DNA from 4 places in the Anoxybacillus sp. LAT27 genome. Region 1 is predicted to be linked to each of the others. Evidence: predicted binding sites of a transcription regulator. Region 1 holds the regulator's gene; each other region holds the start of a gene.
The links. Region 1 encodes Rex, which represses fermentation and respiration genes when NADH is low (regulators of the CRP and FNR family bind a similar motif). Its sites were predicted from a motif close to TTGTGAAATATTTCACAA; they were not measured.
Positions count from the first base shown of each region.

Region 2: a site for Rex is predicted at 1,657-1,674, ahead of LD028_RS15000 (L-lactate dehydrogenase). Genes of this name have one in related genera too.
Region 3: a site for Rex is predicted at 1,502-1,519, ahead of adhE (bifunctional acetaldehyde-CoA/alcohol dehydrogenase). Genes of this name have one in related genera too.
Region 4: a site for Rex is predicted at 1,498-1,515, ahead of LD028_RS14505 (TIGR04053 family radical SAM/SPASM domain-containing protein). Genes of this name have one in related genera too.

Region 1 covers NZ_JAIWYK010000082.1:3,848-7,035, reverse strand. Annotated here, with positions in the region: gene LD028_RS08460 (CPBP family intramembrane glutamic endopeptidase) at 1-692, shown strand, start outside; gene LD028_RS08455 (YdiK family protein) at 689-862, shown strand; gene LD028_RS08450 (redox-sensing transcriptional repressor Rex) at 872-1,507, opposite strand; gene LD028_RS08445 (ABC-F family ATP-binding cassette domain-containing protein) at 1,735-3,188, shown strand, end outside.
Region 2 covers NZ_JAIWYK010000440.1:184,932-188,119, forward strand. Annotated here, with positions in the region: gene LD028_RS14990 (rhomboid family intramembrane serine protease) at 1-341, opposite strand, end outside; gene LD028_RS14995 (hypothetical protein) at 377-562, opposite strand; gene LD028_RS15000 (L-lactate dehydrogenase) at 640-1,590, opposite strand; gene LD028_RS15005 (5-formyltetrahydrofolate cyclo-ligase) at 1,751-2,320, opposite strand; gene rpmG (50S ribosomal protein L33) at 2,375-2,524, opposite strand; gene LD028_RS15015 (sugar phosphate nucleotidyltransferase) at 2,605-3,188, opposite strand, start outside.
Region 3 covers NZ_JAIWYK010000421.1:116,364-119,551, reverse strand. Annotated here, with positions in the region: gene LD028_RS10685 (transcriptional regulator) at 1-1,049, shown strand, start outside; gene LD028_RS10680 (hypothetical protein) at 1,140-1,367, shown strand; gene adhE (bifunctional acetaldehyde-CoA/alcohol dehydrogenase) at 1,542-3,188, shown strand, end outside.
Region 4 covers NZ_JAIWYK010000440.1:95,733-98,920, reverse strand. Annotated here, with positions in the region: gene LD028_RS14525 (MBL fold metallo-hydrolase) at 1-36, shown strand, start outside; gene LD028_RS14520 (SDR family NAD(P)-dependent oxidoreductase) at 33-818, shown strand; gene LD028_RS14515 (iron-sulfur cluster biosynthesis family protein) at 830-1,147, shown strand; gene LD028_RS14510 (CDGSH iron-sulfur domain-containing protein) at 1,180-1,386, opposite strand; gene LD028_RS14505 (TIGR04053 family radical SAM/SPASM domain-containing protein) at 1,574-2,689, shown strand; gene LD028_RS14500 (nitrate/nitrite transporter) at 2,898-3,188, shown strand, end outside.

The DNA of each region.
Region 1 (3,188 bases):
AGCTATCGAGCTTAGTCGGCGTCCCTTTACTTGCACATAGCGGCTTTGTCAACGCATCAAATAAAGAAATAGCTTTTTCGATCGCTTCTGGTTATTGGGCTGTTATTAGTTTCTCGATTGCTCTTTTTCTCGTTCTTTATTTTATGAAAGAAGATATGAAATACTCATATGATCGCCATCAATCATCGATTGGCATGTCAGTCTTTTGGGCGATTGGGGGGTTTTTGCTCGCTCTTTTCGCCCAAGGTATTGCAGCAAACATCGAAGTACACCTCTTTGGGGTCGAAATGGGGTCCGAGAACACGAGACGGATCGTTGAAATGGTCAAACTTACACCAGCTCTTATGCTCGTCACTTCAATCGTTGGTCCAGTTTTAGAAGAAATCATCTTTCGAAAAATTATTTTCGGAACGCTGTATCAAAAATATAACTTTTTCTTATCAGCCATCATCAGCTCGCTTTTATTTGCGGTTGTTCATTTAGAGTTCGAACATTTGCTTCTTTATGCAACGATGGGATTTGTATTTGCTTTCTTATATGTCAAAACAAAGCGTATTATCGTACCTATTGCAGCACATGTACTGATGAACACCTTTGTCGTTGCAATTCAAACATTATTTGCTGAAGAAATCGAAAGCATTATGCGTGAGGCAGAACGAATGCAATTCGTAATTTGGAGGCTGTTTTCATGAAGTCTGAACCGTTGTTTTATTTTCTCACAGGCATTTTATTTACTTATTTTGCTGTCCATACCGCCGATGATGGTATTTGGGACATCACAACGATGCTATTTATTTTAATTGCTACATTTGATTTCGGCGCAGGAATTCGTTCTTTACGAAAAAAAACCTCCCGCTCGTAAACGGGAGGTTTACTCATTTCCGTAATGTTTTAAAAAGTAAACGAGTGACTGCAATTCGACCGCTAAATCAATATGGTGAACACGAATATGTTCTGGCACATGCAAGCGAGCTGGCGTAAAGTTTAAAATCCCTTTAATGCCTTTTTGAACAAGTCGGTCAGTAATCGGCTGGGCAACTTGAGCAGGAACGGTTAAAATCGCTACCGTAATCCCTCCAAGCTTTTCTTCCAATTCATCTAAATGATAAACCGGAACCCCTCCGACTTTTGTTCCCACTTTATCCGGATCAACATCGAACGCCATTACGATTTTCGTATTGTTATTTTTACTAAAATTGTAGTTCAAAAATGCTGTCCCTAAATTACCGACGCCAAATAACGCTACTTCTGTCGTTTCATCTTGGTCTAACGTTTTGCGGAAAAACGACAGCAAATAATTCACATTATATCCGTATCCTTTTTTTCCAAGCGCACCAAAGTATGAAAAATCACGGCGAATCGTTGCTGAATCGACTTTTACAGCTTCGCTTAACTCCGCTGAAGATACACGTTGCTTGCCTGATGCATGCAAGTTTTTCAAAAAACGATAGTACAACGGTAGTCGCTTTGCGGTCGCCTGCGGAATTTTTGGTTGTTCATTATTCACGAGTCAATCCCCCACATTTCCTTTCACAAATAGTTAGCGCTTTCATTTTTCTCTCCTATACGTCTAAAAAATTCTCCCCACTTCTAAACTATACACTATTTTTTTCATTCTGTCTTTCCTTTGTACCCTTTATTATTATTTTTGTCAAATTTGTTATTCACACACTAGTGTTGCCGAATATCAAGAAAGTACGTTACACTATCAAAAGAAGATTGAGGTGAGAAAGAATGATCATTTTACAAGTAAATCAACTATCCAAATCATATGGAGCGGAACAAGTTTTATCAGACATTAAGCTTGAAATACAAGAAAAAGACCGTATTGCGTTAGTTGGAAGAAATGGCGCGGGAAAATCGACATTATTAAAAATCATTGCCGGACAGTTGTCATACGACACAGGCGAAATCATTAAACCGAAACACGTAACGATCGGTTATTTAGATCAATATACAGGGTTGCAAGCGCATCGTTCCATTTGGGAAGAAATGCTCGATGTGTTTGCCCCGCTACAACAAATGGAAAAACAATTACGCGAACTAGAACAACAAATGAGTTTACATGATGCTGACTATGAGCGCCTACTTGAGCAATATGATCGTTTACAAACAGAATTCAAAGAAAAAGGTGGCTATCAGTATGAAGCAGATATTCGTTCGGTTCTTCATGGTCTCCGCTTCTCACAGTACGATTATACGACAAAAGTATCTACATTAAGCGGCGGACAGCGGACGAGGCTAGCGCTCGGTAAACTGCTCCTTACAAGACCAGATTTGCTCATTTTAGACGAACCGACAAACCATTTAGATATGGAAACGTTGCAATGGCTTGAACAATATTTAAAAAATTACGATGGGGCCATTCTTATCGTCTCCCACGATCGCTATTTTCTTGACCAAATCGTGACACAAGTGTATGAACTATCACGCACAAAAATAAAAAAATATGTCGGAAACTATACAAGCTACTTACAACAACGTGCTGAACAATTCGAACAACAACTAAAATTGTATGAAAAACAACAAGAGGAAATTACAAAATTAAAAGATTTTATTCAACGCAACATCGCTCGTGCATCAACAACGAAGCGAGCACAAAGCCGTAGAAAACAATTAGAAAAAATGAATATCATCGACAAGCCACTCGGTGATGAAAAATCGGCATCGTTTCGTTTCGAAATCGAACGACCAAGCGGAAACGACGTGCTGACAGCTAACAACTTAGCAATCGGTTACGATCACATCATCGCAACAAACCTTTCATTCCGTATCACTCGCGGAGATAGTATTGCGCTAATTGGGCCCAATGGAATTGGAAAATCAACTCTTTTAAAAACGATCATCAAACAACTCCATCAGAAACAAGGAGAAATACGCTACGGAACAAACGTACAAATTGGCTATTATGATCAAGAACAAGCACAATTAACATCAAACAAACGAGTGATCGACGAACTGTGGGACGAAGATCGATTAAGAACAGAGAAAGAAATTCGGACCATTCTCGGCAACTTTTTATTTTCTGGTGACGACGTATTGAAGCCTGTTCAGACGTTAAGCGGTGGAGAAAAAGCGCGACTCGCTCTCGCTAAACTCATGATGAAGAAAGCAAACGTATTAGTTTTAGATGAGCCGACAAACCATTTAGATTTAGATAGCAAAGAAGTGCTAGAACAAGCGCTCAT
Region 2 (3,188 bases), on a different contig from region 1:
AATGGTCGCTCAACATACAGTTCCCAATCGTCAACAGGGGGATACATCATGACATAAATGTTGATGACTTGCAGTTGGCGGCGAAATTGTCGCTTGCGCCATTCATCAACAGCGACTAGCCCCCGATTCATATCATTTTTTAATGACACACCCCAATCCATATCAGTACGAACAAGGCGTACAAGCGGCGCTTTTCGTTCCCTCGTAGATTGCAACCAAACCTCCCGCTCATCAGGTGACAAATAAACGATTTCATAGTTCATCTGTAACAATTGAAACATCATTTGCCAATATACAAAATCGAAGCGAATGCCCAACCTTCCCTCTCCCTTCGCTATCATACCCTTCTTTTATCACACTCTCTTACAAAGCGCAACTATTTGTACTTTTGTAAAAATAATGTAGGAACAAGGCGCTGGCGAATAAACGGAACGGACATTCCCCATTGTACCACTCGTTTTTGAACCGCTTCTCGTTTCAATATTTCATTCAATAACCGATAGCGAAACTGATAAAGAACGATCCCTGCAATGATGGTAACGATCAACGTTTTTCCATTCAAGATGATCACCCTCCTCATGCTTACCGTTCCCTTTTCACGTTAAATTTATAAAAAAGGTTGCCTCATCATGAGACAACCTATTGCAATCCAACGCGCTTCATCACATCTTTTAATACAGTTGCAGAATGAGTAAATTTTTCTTTTTCCTCTTCGTTCAATTGCAGTTCAACAACTTCACGAATACCGTTGCGATTTACGATCGCTGGTACGCCAATGTACATATCATTTTGGCCATATTGGCCTTCTAAGTAAGCTGAAACAGTAAGAACGCTGTTTTCATTTTGTAAAATCGCTTTTGTTAAACGAACAAGTCCCATGGCAATGCCGTAATATGTTGCACCTTTTCGCTCAATAATTTGATACGCTGCATCGCGTACATTCACAAAAATGTTATCTAAATCTTCTTGTTTATATTGTGGCTTTTCTTTCATTATATCGGCAATTGGACGGCAACCGATGAATGCATGGCTCCAAACAGGCAACTCCGTATCACCATGTTCCCCAATAATATAAGCATGTACGTTGCGCGTATCCACATCGAAATATTCACCTAACAAATAGCGGAAGCGAGCTGTGTCTAAAATCGTTCCTGAACCGATCACGCGCTCTTTTGGCAATCCTGAAAACTTCCATGTAGCGTATGTTAAAATGTCAACCGGGTTTGTGGCGACGAGAAAAATACCGTTAAATCCGCTTGCCATCACTTGATCGATAATGTTTTTGAAAATTTTCGTGTTTTTCTCAACCAAATCTAATCGCGTTTCTCCCGGTTTTTGATTCGCTCCCGCAGTTAACACAACGAGATCGGCATCTTTGCAATCTTCGTAATTGCCAAACCAAATTTTCGTTGGGGATGGCGCAAACGGCATGCCGTGATTTAAGTCCATCGCATCCCCTTCCGATTTTTCTTTATTAATATCAATCAAAACGAGCTCTTCTGTCACTCCTTGGTTTAAAAGCGCAAACGCATAACTTGAACCGACAAAACCTGTTCCAACTAAAACAACACGATTCACTTTATTTGACATCTTTCTTCCACCTTTCGTTTATATCATTTTACAATCTGTGCGTTGTTTATCTGTTTCACACTTACATTGTACACTGTTTCACAAAGTTTATAAGGCATGAATTATTAACATTTTGTTAATTTTTTCTCCTGTACAATATGAAAGCGCTTATGCTGTTTTATTATTCGTTTTCACAAACAACAATTCCTTCGTTTGTAATAATCATTTGGACAGGGATGTCGTGCTGTTCAACCGGCAACGTAGAGACGATTTGACAATCATATGCAAGGGAAATTGTATCGTTTGGAAAATCAACTAAATATCGATCATAATATCCCCCACCATAGCCAAGGCGATATCCTTTACGAACAAAAGCAAGACCTGGAACAAATAGGAGCTCGATTTCATGTTTTTGCACTTCTCTCGTTTCTTCCACAATCGGTTCATATAAATCGAAAAAAGAGCGTTCCGTTTCTTGAAACGAACGAATTTCACGAAATGTCATTTGTTTTGTTGTTACATCGCATTTTGGAATGGCAACTTTTTTCCCTTCTTGCCATGCTCGTTCAATGATACATTTTGTATCGATTTCGATTTGTCGTGAGATCGTAATACCGACCACTTGTGCCGTTTGCCAAAGATGTTGGTGAAATAATATATCGTGAATGATGTTCTCCTTTTTCTTGCGTTCTTCTTTTGTCATATGTAAGAGACGTTGTTTTATTTGTTGCCGCAATTGTTTCTTATTCATTATCCTTCCCCCTCTTTCATAAAAAAATAAGCAGCAGGAAAAAAATCCTACTGCTTACTTCGTTTCACGATGAACTGTTGCTTTTTTGTCTCGTGGGCAATATTTTTTCAATTCGAGGCGCTCCGGATTGTTGCGCTTATTTTTTGTTGAAATATAGTTGCGTTCGCCGCATTCTGTGCATGCTAACGTAATATTTACACGCATCGTTCTTTCCCTCCAAACAAAAGTATTGTAATCACACCTTTCCATCATATCATTTTTCTTAAACAATTTCCATATGAATTTTATACGTTTTGATATTGCCGAATTTTCTTTATATAGTATTTCGTATATTCTTTTGCTTTTTGAGCATTTGCTGCTTGTGAATAAATCGTTAACGTCGGTTCATCTACTTTCGGTAAAATGAGTGTCCATGCTCCATCTTCATGATATACTTTCATGCCATCTGTAAAATCTACATGCTTGTCATACGATTCTTCTAACAATTTACGCATAACAGCCGCCCGTTCATCCCATGGGCAATGAACATCACGGCATGATAAATGAATAGTTGGAATAGACGACACAATGGTACGAAGCGAACAACGTTCAATCGCTAACAAATGCAATAGTTGTACACATGCATACAATCCATCGAAATAAAAATGAAACGGCTCATGATGATGTGCAAGCAAAAAATCTCGTCTCGTATCTTTTACATAAACAATATCTCCATATAACCGTTCTGCTAATGTGTGTAACGCAGACGGTGCCCAAGCAGGAACGGCTACTTTTTTCGTTTCGCTAAATAAAAGAGATGTGAGCACATGCAACGAGATCATTTCTTCTTTCGTCAATGCAACTCCTTGCCCATCAAACATTCGAAAAC
Region 3 (3,188 bases), on a different contig from region 1:
GAATGATTACAGAAGTTTTACCACAATACTTTTTAGAGTATCGTGAATATGGAGATGATGAGCTGCATTGGTCAAACCGTTTTACTTCACAGGACGGAACATGGTCGGGAAATATTTATGATTTTTATTTTAAAGTGATGCACGAGGTCAACGACGTATCACAAGTTGAAAAAGACGCTGTCCATGAAGCGTTAATGAATGCAATCGTCCATGCTGATTATAGCGGTGATGGAGGGATTATTGTTGAACGGCAGCGATCATGTATGCAAATGTCTAACCCTGGTTTGTTTGGTATTCCTTTAGAACAAGCAAATAGTGGTGGAGTCAGCTATTTGCGCAATCCAAATATGTTTAAAATGTTTATTTACATTCAGTTTTGTAAACGTGCTGGAGTCGGTTTAAAAACGATGGAGACAATTTACTCACAACAATTTGCTGTTGAGCAATATGATTTTCAAAAACGAACGGTTGTTACATTGCCTATTGTGTCCTTCCCAGAAAGACACGACTATATAAATGAGATCGAGGCATTGAGTGATTGGATGGACGATGCACCATTACCAGACTCCATAAATAAAGACAACAACTCCTATAATAACGACCAAAACTCCTTAAATAATGAGTTTGAGTCCGTAAATAACGACCCAAACTCCTTAAATATTGAAATAAACCCCGTAAATAAAGTGCTTGACTCCATAAATAAAAAGGATAGCTCCGTAAATAAAGATGATAACTCCGTAAACATCTCATTCAACTCCGTAAATAAATTGGATGAGGAAGAAGAAAGAAATGTCGATCAGGAGCTATGGAGTATTGCTGAAATTGCGCGTAAGAAAAAAAGACTTGCACCGGCTAAGATGGAAGAAGTCATTTTGGAGTTATGTGCCCGTCGACCATTAATGTTAAAACAGTTATCCCATTTACTAGATCGAACGCCAGACGGATTGCGCAATAATTATTTAGGAAAGCTATTAGCGGAAGGGAAAATGCGCTTAAAGTATCCAGATCAACCAAATCATCCAAAACAAGCATATATAACGAATAAGTAATATTCATGATTTGTTCAATATTTCACAATTTAAATTAGGGAAAAGAATGTTACAATGATGGTAACAAAAGAAAAGTTGAGGTGACAGCTGATGCTTATATGCGAATGGAGAAACTTTTCCACAGATGCGGAAACATATACATTGGAGCTATTCGAAGAAATGATTGGTGATGAATTTGAAGCAATGATGTTTGAAGATGATCAAGAAATTCCTTCTTATATATGGACAGTAAATTATGTCGTCATTGTTAAGCGGAATACACGCATGTACAACGATATTTCTTTTACAAAAATTCCACGCAATCCAGTATGTGAGTAACCGTCTTCTTCGTGAGAAGCGGTTCTCTTATACAATATACTTGCTCAATATTTCACAAAGTTGACACACACGAACCTTGTTACTTTCGTTATAATGATAATGTGAAAACAATCACATTTTTATTTTCAACTAACTTGTGAATATTTTCACAAGAACAATATAGGAGGGGCTTATATGGCTATCGATGAAAAAGTATTAGACCAAAAGAAAGAAGTTACGAAAATGATTGATACGCTTGTAGCCAATGCGCAAAAAGCGTTAAAAGCGTTTCGTGACTATGATCAAGAGACGATCGATCATATCGTCAAGCAAATGGCGTTAGCTGGGCTTGATAAACATATGTATTTAGCGAAGTTAGCGATCGAAGAAACAAAACGCGGTGTATATGAAGATAAAATCATTAAAAATATTTTTGCGACAGAATATATTTACCATAACATTAAATACGATAAAACAGTTGGCGTCATTCGCGAAAATGAACAAGAAGGTATTATTGAAATTGCTGAGCCTGTTGGCGTCATCGCTGGAGTTACACCAGTAACAAACCCGACATCAACAACGATGTTTAAAGCACTGATTTCAATTAAAACGCGCAACCCAATCATTTTTGCGTTCCACCCATCTGCGCAAAAATGTAGCAGTGAAGCAGCACGTATTTTGCGCGATGCAGCCATTGCAGCTGGCGCTCCAGAACATTGTATTCAATGGATCGAAACCCCTTCTGTCGAAGCGACTCAACAATTGATGCACCATCCTGGTGTTTCGCTTATTCTTGCGACAGGTGGAGCAGGCATGGTGAAAGCGGCATATAGCTCAGGAAAACCAGCGTTAGGGGTCGGACCTGGTAACGTACCTTGTTATATTGAAAAAACAGCAAACATTAAACGTGCGGTGAACGATCTCATTTTGTCCAAAACGTTTGATAACGGGATGATTTGTGCATCGGAGCAAGCGGTCATTATTGATAAAGAGATTTATGATGCGGTGAAAAACGAAATGATCGCAAACAAGTGCTATTTCTTAAATGAAGAAGAAAAGAAAAAAGTTGAAAAGCTTGTCATCAATGAAAATACGTGTGCAGTCAATCCGAATATCGTCGGTAAACCAGCGTATGAAATCGCAAAAATGGCAGGCATCGATGTACCAGTTGATACAAAAATTCTCGTAGCCGAGTTAAAAAGCGTCGGTCCTCAAGAACCGCTTTCTCGTGAGAAGCTAAGTCCGGTATTGGCTTGTTATAAGGTGAATAGCACAGAAGAAGGATTAAAACGAGCAGAAGAAATGCTTGAATTCGGTGGACTTGGCCACTCGGCTGTCATTCATTCAGAAAATCAAGAAGTCATTCTTGAATTCGGTAAGCGAATGAAAGCAGGACGAATCATTTCGAACGCGCCATCTTCACAAGGAGCGATCGGGGACATTTATAACGCATACATTCCGTCGTTGACGCTCGGTTGCGGTACGTTTGGAGGCAACTCCGTTTCGACAAACGTTGGTGCGACACATTTAATTAACATTAAAAAATTAGCGAGAAGGAATGTAAACATGCAGTGGTTTAAAGTTCCACCAAAAATTTATTTTGAAAAACATGCGACACAATATTTAGCGAAAATGCCAAACATCTCACGTGCCTTTATCGTTACAGACCCAGGTATGGTGAAGCTCGGCTATGTCGATAAAGTGTTATACTATTTGCGTAAACGTCCAGATTATGTGCATTGCGAAATTTTCTCAGAAGTGGAGCCAGATCCATCGATTGAAACAGTGATGAAAGGTGCCGACATGATGCATGCGTTCCAACCAGACGTCATCATCGCCCTC
Region 4 (3,188 bases), on a different contig from region 1:
GGTCAAATATATATGTACGAAGTGGTGAGATCATGAAGCTAAAAGGGAAATACGTTGTTATTACAGGGGCATCGAGCGGCATTGGCGAACAAGTTGCATACGAAGTAGCGAAGCGTGGGGGAATACCGATATTGCTCGCTCGCTCAAAAGAAAAGTTGGCGCAAATCGCGCAACATGTTGAACAAACGTACGGCATTCCTTGCTTATATGAACAGTTAGATGTCAGTAACCAAGAGGAAGTAGATGTTGTATTTGATCGATTACTTGCGTCTGTCGATATCGATATTCTCGTCAATAATGCGGGGTTCGGTGTGTTTCGGTATGTCGAGCATATCGATCTCTCAGAAGCGAAGCAAATGTTTGATGTCAATGTGCTCGGATTGATCGCGTGTACAAAAAAAGTGTACACACATATGATGAAAAAACGATCGGGACACATTATTAATGTCGCATCCCAAGCAGGAAAAATGGCGACACCGAAATCGAGCGTATATGCTGCAACAAAACATGCTGTCCTTGGATTTACAAATAGCTTGCGAATGGAAGCGTCCATGTACGGCATTTATGTGACGGCTATCAACCCTGGACCTATTGAAACAAACTTTTTTACTGTTGCTGATACGTCCGGAGAATATGTGAAAAACGTGAAACGATGGATGCTTCGCCCTGAATTTGTCGCAAAGCGCATCGTTGATGTGATGCTTACTCCGACGCGCGAAGTGAACTTGCCGTTTTGGATGCATATAGGAAGTCGATTGTATCAATTGTTCCCGGCGCTTATCGAAAAAGTCGGAAAACAAGCGTTTTTAAAAAAGTAAGCGAGGTGTAAATGGTGAAAATTACGATCACGGAACGAGCGATCGAACAACTTCGTCGTGTTCGTGGAAACAAGCACGTCAAGCTTACATATGATACAGATGATTGTGGTTGTGCTGTAAATGGAGTGCCTATGTTACTGCTTGTCGAGCAATTAGACGAACATGATGTAGCGATTGAAACAAACGATATGCCGATTTGGATGGAAAAACATCGGCTCATTTTCTTTGATGAACGAATGACGATTGATGTTGTCGATGGGGCAGGATGTTTTCAATTAAAAAGCTCGAATCAAATATTGAATCCGCGCATGTCGCTTATGGAGCGCTAACAAAGTAAAAAGCCCGGAATAAAAGCCGGGCTTTATTCGTTTTTTGGCGCGCGAACGACCGATTCAAATTTTCCTTTATGGGCTGCATCACAAAACGGCATATTTTGTGAGAGCCCGCAACGACAGAGAGAAAATGTTTCTTTCGTTTCAAACTTGTTTCCTTCCATATCAATTAATTCAACATCTCCGGTCACACGAAATGAACCGTTATCCATCACTTTAATTTGCACTTTCGCCATATATTCCACCTCCTTGTATACCTTATATCGTATATACTATCTGTTTTATATAAGAAAAGCAAGAATGTGCATATTTGTCAGAACAGTGACAAGATAAATGGATGTGATTTTTTGTGATCAATGTCACATGATATAAATATTCCTTCTTGTACAATGAGAAGTAGTGAGCGAATCGGAGGGATGAAATATGCGTGATTTTCAACAAAATCCATTTATTGTTATATGGGAGTTAACTAGGGCGTGTCAGCTCAATTGTCTTCATTGTCGGGCCGAAGCACAGTATCATCGCGATCCGCGTGAATTAACGTTTGAAGAAGGGAAGCGATTAATTGATGATATTTATGAAATGGATCAGCCTCTTCTCGTGTTTACAGGTGGAGATCCGCTTATGCGTCCAGATGTGTACGATATTGCTAAATATGCGATTGATAAAGGACTTCGTGTATCGATGACCCCAAGTGCAACACCAAACGTGACAAAAGAAGCGATCCGAAAAGCAAAAGAAGTAGGCCTTGCTCGTTGGGCATTTAGCTTAGATGGTCCGAATGCGGATATTCACGATCACTTTCGTGGAACATCTGGCTCGTTCGACTTAACAATGAAAGCGATTCAATATTTACACGAACTCGACATTCCCATTCAAATAAATACAGTCATCTCTCGTTATAACGTTCATGTGCTTGACGAGATGGTGCAACTTGTTGAAAAGCTCGGCTGCGTGCTTTGGAGCGTATTTTTTCTTGTACCGACGGGCAGGGGAAAAGCGACAGATATGATTTCGCCTGTTGAGCATGAAAAAGTGTTTCGCTGGCTTTACGAAACGAGCAAACGTGTACCGTTTGATATAAAAACAACAGCAGGACAGCATTATCGCCGCGTTGTTTTACAACAAAAAATGCGAGAACGTCAAATTCACGGTGACATTCGTTATGAAGATGTGCTAATGAAAGGATTAACTGGACAAGTAGACGGACTAGGGCGTGCCCCAAAAGGAGTAAACGATGGAAACGGTTTTGTATTTATTTCGCATATTGGTGACGTATATCCAAGTGGACTATTGCCTGTAAAAGCAGGGAATGTACGTGAACAACCGTTATCCCATATTTATCGCCATTCTCCAATTTTCAAACAGTTAAGAAATCCAGACGGATATAAAGGAAAATGTGGCGTATGTGAATTTCGTTACGTTTGTGGTGGATCGCGTTCAAGAGCATATGCGGTTACAGGCGACTACTTAGCAAGCGAACCGTACTGCATCTACATCCCAAAAGCATGGCGTCAAAAAGAAAAGGTCGGCGAATAGCCGGCTTTTTTCTATTCATCCATACAGGCGATAAGTTCCTTATTTGTGTAAATTGGGAACTTGTCTTTTTTCTACAAACATTTTATTCATATGAAAGAACGTATGAAAGTTTTGTGAACATAACAAAAATTGTGAACAATATAACAGTTGCGATCGATAAATTTTTTTACGATAAAATTGTCAAACGATAAAGCGAGGGGGAATAAAGATGGAACGATTAAAACAATTTCTTCGAGTTGGTCATTTACCAACACTTCTTTCGTCTTTTTTGTACTTTGATATTAGTTTTATGATCTGGGTGATTCTTGGGGCAACAGGAACGTTTATTGTGGAAGATTTAAGATTGACCCCTGCACAAAAAGGAATGATGGTAGGAATCCCTGTATTAGGAGGAGCGTTGCTTCGTATTCCAATGGGACTATTAGCAGACCGATTCGGTGGTAAGAAAATGGGAATGATCGGAATGGTTTTGACATCCATTCCTCTTTTATGGGGTTGG